DNA from 2 places in the Candidatus Weimeria sp. HCP3S3_B5 genome. Region 2 is predicted to be linked to the other one. Evidence: predicted binding sites of a transcription regulator. Region 2 holds the regulator's gene; the other holds the start of a gene.
What was found. Region 2 encodes HrcA, which represses chaperone genes, less so after heat shock. Its sites were predicted from a motif close to TGTTAGCACTCNNNNNNNNNGAGTGCTAACA; they were not measured.
Positions count from the first base shown of each region.

Region 1: ACTNCK_RS07640 (co-chaperone GroES) is a predicted target of HrcA. The motif match lies at 1,780-1,810, and genes of this name have one in related genera.

Region 1 is NZ_JBQHVU010000013.1:47,210-50,634, reverse strand. Features, by position in the region: gene ACTNCK_RS07650 (thioesterase family protein) at 1-299, shown strand, start outside; gene ACTNCK_RS07645 (nitrilase-related carbon-nitrogen hydrolase) at 296-1,648, shown strand; gene ACTNCK_RS07640 (co-chaperone GroES) at 1,850-2,122, shown strand; gene groL (chaperonin GroEL) at 2,148-3,425, shown strand, end outside.
Region 2 is NZ_JBQHVU010000020.1:26,702-30,126, reverse strand. Features, by position in the region: gene dnaK (molecular chaperone DnaK) at 1-739, opposite strand, end outside; gene grpE (nucleotide exchange factor GrpE) at 752-1,396, opposite strand; gene hrcA (heat-inducible transcriptional repressor HrcA) at 1,409-2,506, opposite strand; gene hemW (radical SAM family heme chaperone HemW) at 2,611-3,425, opposite strand, start outside.

The DNA.
Region 1 (3,425 bases), on a different contig from region 2:
TCTTTGCGACGCCGGCTATGGTTTCACTGGTCGAAAAGGCAGCATGGACCTCTGTTGCGCCGGAGCTTTCAAATGGAGAGTCTACTGTAGGGACGGCTATGACACTTTCTCATGTTAGTGCCACACCGCTTGGTATGAAGGTGACTGCAAAGACAAGGCTTACTGCAATCGATCGGAGGAAGCTTACCTTTTCCTGGGAGGCCTATGACGAGACAGGTCTTATAGGAGAGGGGACTCACGAGAGATTTATAGTAAATGACCAGAAATTCATAGAGAAAGCAGAGGGTAAGAAGAAATGAAGATAGCCATTGCTCAGATGGAGATGGATATTGATAAAAGGGTAAATGAGGATGTGGCCATAAGGTTAGCCGGACAGGCTGCAAGGGCAGGAGCGGATCTGCTTCTTTATCCTGAGCTTACCCTGACTCCTTTTTTTCCCAGGTATCCGGCTAAGATGCTTCTTGGTATGGGGATTTCTCCTGAGGCCTTTTCTGTCGGGACAGACGATCCTGTGATCGGGAGATTTGCCGGGGCTGCCGGAGATAATAATATCTATCTCTGCCCTAATTTCTATGTAAAGGAAGAGGATGGCAGGCTTTTTGACAGATCCTATCTGTTTACAAAGACAGGCAGACTTCAGGGCAGCTGCGATATGCATCATATCTTTACTGCAGAGAATTTCTATGAGGGCGACTACTATCATCCGGCAAGGGAGCCATACAGGGTTTTCCCTACGCCATTTGGCAATATAGGGATAGTTATCTGCTTTGACAGGCATATTCCTGAGAGCATAAGAGCATGTGCCTTAGCCGGTGCATCTCTTATCCTGATACCGGCAGCAAATCTTTCAGATGAGCCTCTTTCTGTTTTCAGGTCAGAGATCATAGCAGAGGCATATCAGAACAATGTCTTTATAGCCATGGCGAACAGGACCGGGGATGAGGACGGCCTGGTATTTGCCGGAGACAGTATTATAGTAGGGCCTGATGGAAATGTGATAAAGGAGGCCGGACCTGGCGAGGAGCTTCTGCTATGTGATATAGATACAGGAGAGGCAAACCGGTCGAGAAGACAGAGACCTTATATAGCTTATTGTGTCCCGGACAGCGGAGTCTATGATTATTTGTCCGAGGAAGGTGACGAGGTCAGGACCCGTCCTGCTATCGAGGATGTATATATGGCTATGGCCGACTTTGATGCCGGAGATCCGAAGAGGCTTACGCATTTTACAAAGGTCTATTATTACGCCCATATGATGGCTGTAAAGGAGCATCTGCCACTAAGGCTAAGAGAGATAACAGAGATAGCTGCAATAGTCCATGATATAGGAATCCATAAGGCAGAGCAAAGCTTTCATACGACAGCCGGATCTGTCCAGGAAAAGCTGGGAGCGCCACTTGCCGCAAAGCTACTTAGCGATATGGGGTTTGAGAGTGAGCTTGTGAACAGGGTCTCATATCTTGTAGGACATCATCATACATATAATAATATAGACGGGATTGATTACCAGATCCTTGTTGAGGCTGATTTCCTCGTAAATATGTATGAGGATGACACAGATCAGAGGACAAGGGAGAATGTTTTCGAGAAGATATTCAGGACCGAAACCGGAAAGCGGCTGTTCAGACAGCTGTGGCCTTTGGAATAGGTTTATTTTTACAAGTTTAAGAAAAACGGAGTATACAAGAGTATACTTCTGATCTTCAGAGGAAAATCGAGAATAATATGCGATTTTTCGATTTGATAACATACAGACAAAAAACTATTATATAGACAGTTGGTTAGCACTCCTCCAAAATGAGTGCTAACAGATTAAGAAAAATATCATCGAACAAGGAGGTATTTCATCATGAAACTTAATCCGTTATCAGACCGGGTAGTTTTGAAGCAGTTAGAGGCTGAGGAGAAGACCAAGTCAGGCATCATCCTTGCAGACAGTGCCAAGGAGAAGCCGCAGGAGGCCGAGGTTATCGCAGTAGGCCCTGGAACCAAGGACGTTACCATGCAGGTCAAGGCCGGACAGAAGGTTGTCTACAGCAAGTATGCCGGGACAAATGTCAAGCTTGATGATGAAGAGTATATTATTGTAAAGCAGGATGACATCCTTGCTATTGTTGAGTGATCTAACGAAAGGAAGTATTTAAGTCATGGCAAAAGATATTAAATTCGGCGCTGACGCAAGACAGGCGCTTCAGGCTGGTGTTGACAAGCTTGCTGATACAGTTCGTGTGACCCTTGGACCTAAGGGAAGAAACGTAGTCCTTGATAAGAGCTACGGAGCTCCTACTATCACGAACGATGGTGTTACTATCGCAAAGGACATAGAGCTCGAGGATGAGTTCGAGAACATGGGCGCCCAGCTTGTAAAGGAGGTCGCTACAAAGACCAATGATGTCGCCGGTGATGGCACTACTACAGCTACAGTACTTGCTCAGGCAATGATCAAGGAAGGCATGAAGAACCTTGCAGCAGGTGCCAATCCTATCGTTCTCCGTAAGGGAATGAAGAAGGCCTGTGACTGCGCTGTTGAATCTCTTAAGAAGATGTCTGACAAGGTATCAGGCAAGGAGCAGATCGCAAAGGTTGCAGCTATCTCAGCTGGAAACGAGGAGGTAGGACAGCTCGTTGCTGATGCAATGGAGAAGGTTTCAAACGATGGCGTAATCACTATCGAGGAATCAAAGACCATGCAGACAGAGCTTGACCTCGTTGAAGGAATGCAGTTCGACAAGGGGTATATTTCCTCATACATGGTTACAGATACAGAGAAGATGGAAGCTACTCTTGATGATCCATATATCCTTATCACAGACAAGAAGATCTCGAATATCCAGGATATCCTTCCTCTTCTCGAGCAGATCGTACAGAACGGCGCAAAGCTTCTGATCATTGCAGAGGATGTAGAGGGTGAGGCTCTTACGACCCTTATCCTTAACAAGCTTCGTGGAACCTTCAATGTAGTAGCAGTAAAGGCTCCTGGATATGGCGACAGAAGAAAGGAAATGCTTCAGGATATAGCTATCCTTACAGGCGGCCAGGTCATCACCTCTGATGTAGGCCTCGAGCTTAAGGACGCTACTATCGAACAGCTCGGTCGTGCAAAGAGCGCCAAGATCACCAAGGAGAACACAACTATCGTTGATGGCTGTGGCGACAAGCAGGCCATCGATGCCCGTGTAGCACAGATCAAGCAGCAGATAGAGGAGACTACATCTGACTTTGATAAGGAAAAGCTTCAGGAGCGTCTCGCAAAGCTCGCTGGTGGAGTAGCTGTCATCCGTGTCGGCGCTGCTTCTGAGACAGAGATGAAGGAAGCCAAGTACAGGATGGAAGACGCTGTAAACGCTACAAGAGCAGCAGTCGAAGAAGGAATCATTGCAGGAGGCGGAAGCGCTTATATCCATGCTGAGAAGGATGTCGAGAAT
Region 2 (3,425 bases):
CGCTTGAGAGCTCCTTCTTGGCCTTCTCGGCAGCTTCCTTGATACGCTGCATAGCCATCTTGTCTCCGGAAAGGTCAACACCCTCCTTGGCCTTGAACTCATCTATCATCCACTGCATTACACGGTTATCGAAATCATCTCCGCCGAGATGGGTATCGCCGTTTGTAGAAAGAACCTCGATGACACCATCACCGATCTCTATAACAGATACATCGAATGTACCGCCACCGAGATCATATACCATGATCTTCTGCTCGTTCTCATTATCAAGTCCGTAAGCTAAGGCTGCTGCTGTAGGCTCGTTTATGATACGCTTTACCTCGAGGCCTGCGATCTTTCCGGCATCCTTTGTAGCCTGACGCTGGGCATCGTTGAAGTAAGCAGGAACAGTGATGACTGCCTCAGAAACCTTCTCACCCAGATAAGCCTCTGCATCGCTTTTAAGCTTCTGAAGGATCATTGCTGAAATCTGCTGAGGTGAATACTTCTTGCCATCTATAGTAGGGCCGTCAGTAGTTCCCATCTTTCTCTTGATCGATGAGATGGTCTTGTCAGCGTTTGTAACTGCCTGACGCTTTGCCGGTTCACCTACGAGTCTCTGTCCGTCCTTTGTAAATGCTACGATAGAAGGTGTAGTCCTCATTCCCTCACTGTTAGGGATAACTGTAGGCTGTCCTCCCTCCATAACTGCTACGCAGCTGTTTGTCGTACCTAAGTCGATTCCGATTATTTTACTCATTATTATTCCTCCTTAGTTTGCTACCTTTACCATTGCATGTCTTACGACCTTGTCGTGGAAGGTGTATCCCTTCTGTAAGACCTGCACTATTTCCTGCTCTCCCTTATCAGGATCATCCTCATGCATTACTGCATTATGAAGATCGGGATTGAACTTCTCTCCTTCTGCCGCGATCTCCTTTACTCCGAGATCATTTATGACTGTAAGGAGCTGCTTATAGATCATCAGTATGCCCTTTTTGAAGGCATCATCAGTGTCGTCCGTCACATCTGAGAGTCCCCGTTCGAAATTGTCGAGGACCGGAAGGATCTTTGCTATCACATCTGTGGCTCCGGCATCGTACATTGTGGATTTCTCCTTGTCTGTACGCTTCCTGAAATTATCGAATTCAGCCATCTGCCGGAGAAGCTGATCCTTAAGATCCTTTATCTGCTCGTCCTTAGGGTCCTTTTTCTTCTTATCCTTTGAAAACGGGCCCTTTTTCTTATCAGTTTCTGTCTTATCCTCTTCCTTGCTGCCTTCTGTCTTTTCAGAATCCTTCTTTTCTTCCTTGCCCTCAGGCTTTGAAGATTCCTTCTTTACTGAGTCCTCCTTCTTCTCCACGGAGGTCTCGTCCTTCTTTACTTCCTCTTCCTTCTTATCCTTTTCTTCGCTCAATTCCAGCTACCTCTATTCCTTCTTCTTAGTGATCTGTTTCGGCTTTTCAGATCGATCCGAAAGTCTCGATGTAACGACTATGTCCTTAAGCTGCTTCTTAAGAGACTTCAGATTCTTCATCACATTCTCATAATCCATTCGCTTGGGACCAAGGATCCCTATGGTTCCCTTGAAGCCATCACCCAGATCATACTTTGCTGTGACAAGTGACACATCAGGCATATTAGGAATGTCATCACCTATATATACCTGAATGCCGTTAGGATTGCCCTCCTCGTCTGACTCTATATCATTTATCAGATTCTCGAGCTCTTCCTTGTTCTCAAAGGTCGAGATCAGATGACTTGCTCTGTTGGCATCCGAAAGCTCAGGATATTTGAAAATATTCGTAGTGCCGCTGGTAAATATGGTACGGCCCTCATCCTGCTCTATGGTGCCTGCTACATTCTCCAGAACATTCTCAATGATATCCGAATACTCTCCGGCTGACTGCTTCATCTTCTGGATCAGGGTCAGGTTAATATCATTTACTGTAAGGCCTGACAGATTCGTATTCAGAAGCATGTTGAGCTTCAGCAGATCTTCATTGTCGATCGGTGAATCGACATCTATGATACGGTTCTTGATGGAATTTCCATCCATAACGACCACCGAGAGTATCTGTCTCTCATTCAGAGCCGACAGCTGCACGAACCTGACTCTGACTCCTGAGATAGCCGGTGCCGATATCATCGATGTATACTGGGTATTGGCAGCCAGGATATCTACTACCTGACGCAGCATCTTCTCAAGTCTGTCTGTCCTCTCCACAAGCATCTGATTCGATGTCTCAGCGGGAGGAGAGGTCTCCTTCTCGACCATCAGCTCGTTTACATAAAAGCGGTAGCCCCTGTCTGAAGGGATCCGCCCTGCTGAGGTGTGAGGCTGGAGAATATACCCCATCTCCTCGAGATCGCTCATCTCATTCCTGATGGTTGCTGAGCTAAGGTTAAGATCGGAGCTCTTCGAGATCGTCCTCGAGCCGACCGGCTCTCCGGTTTCCAGATAATTCTTGATGATCACATCAAGGATCTTCCTCTGCCTTTCTGATAACTCTTCATCCTCTTCCAAAAGCTCACCTCCTGTCTTTCGTCTGTTAGCACTCAAATGATTGGAGTGCTAATACCATCTGATACATAATATACGCCTGTTGACCTTGTTTGTCAATAGTTTTTTCAATCCATCAAAAACAATGACATGCAGTAGTTGGAAATATCGAGTCCTCTTTCTGTAAGAGCCAGATCATCCCCCTTATCCGAAAGCAGTCCCTCCCGGATAAGCTTCTTTATAGGAACATCGTATATCTTTTCTATAGGGGTACCGAAAGACTTAAGAAAAACGCTTTTTTTCACTCCCTCTGTCATCCGAAGACCAAGGAACATAAATTCCTCCATTGCCTCCCTGCGGCTTAGCTGGGTCGCCTTATCGATCGTCGGTATATCAAGGAATGATGCCTCTGATGTGATCTCATTGTAATGGAGGGTGTCCTCAATATAGTCATATATATAGGATTCATTGGTTGTCCTCCATTCAAGCCCCATCCCGCCAGTCTCCTCAGGGTCCTCAGGCTCAAAGGCAAAATAGCCAGGCGGTATCAGGGATGCAGCTCCAACTCCTACTCCCAGATATGGCGTCCTCCTCCAGTAGCCTTCATTATGGACACATTCGTAGCCGAATTTCGCATAGTTTGATATCTCATATCTGATATATCCCTTTGAAACAAGGAAATTCTGGGCTCTTTTCATAAGCTCATATTCCTGATCTTCATCAGGCAGGGCAAGGGTCGCCTCTCCTTTTTCCTTGCGGACGCAATCTTCATGGTAGCGCTGGTAAAACGGTGTATTTTCTTCAATAATAAGAGAATAGCATGAAATGTGCTCAGGCCGTAATGCTACGACATTATCCAGAGTGTGGATTAGCTTGTCCGGAGTCTGGCCCGGAAGAGCTGTCATTATATCTATATTGATATTTGTAAAGCCGGCCCGGCGAA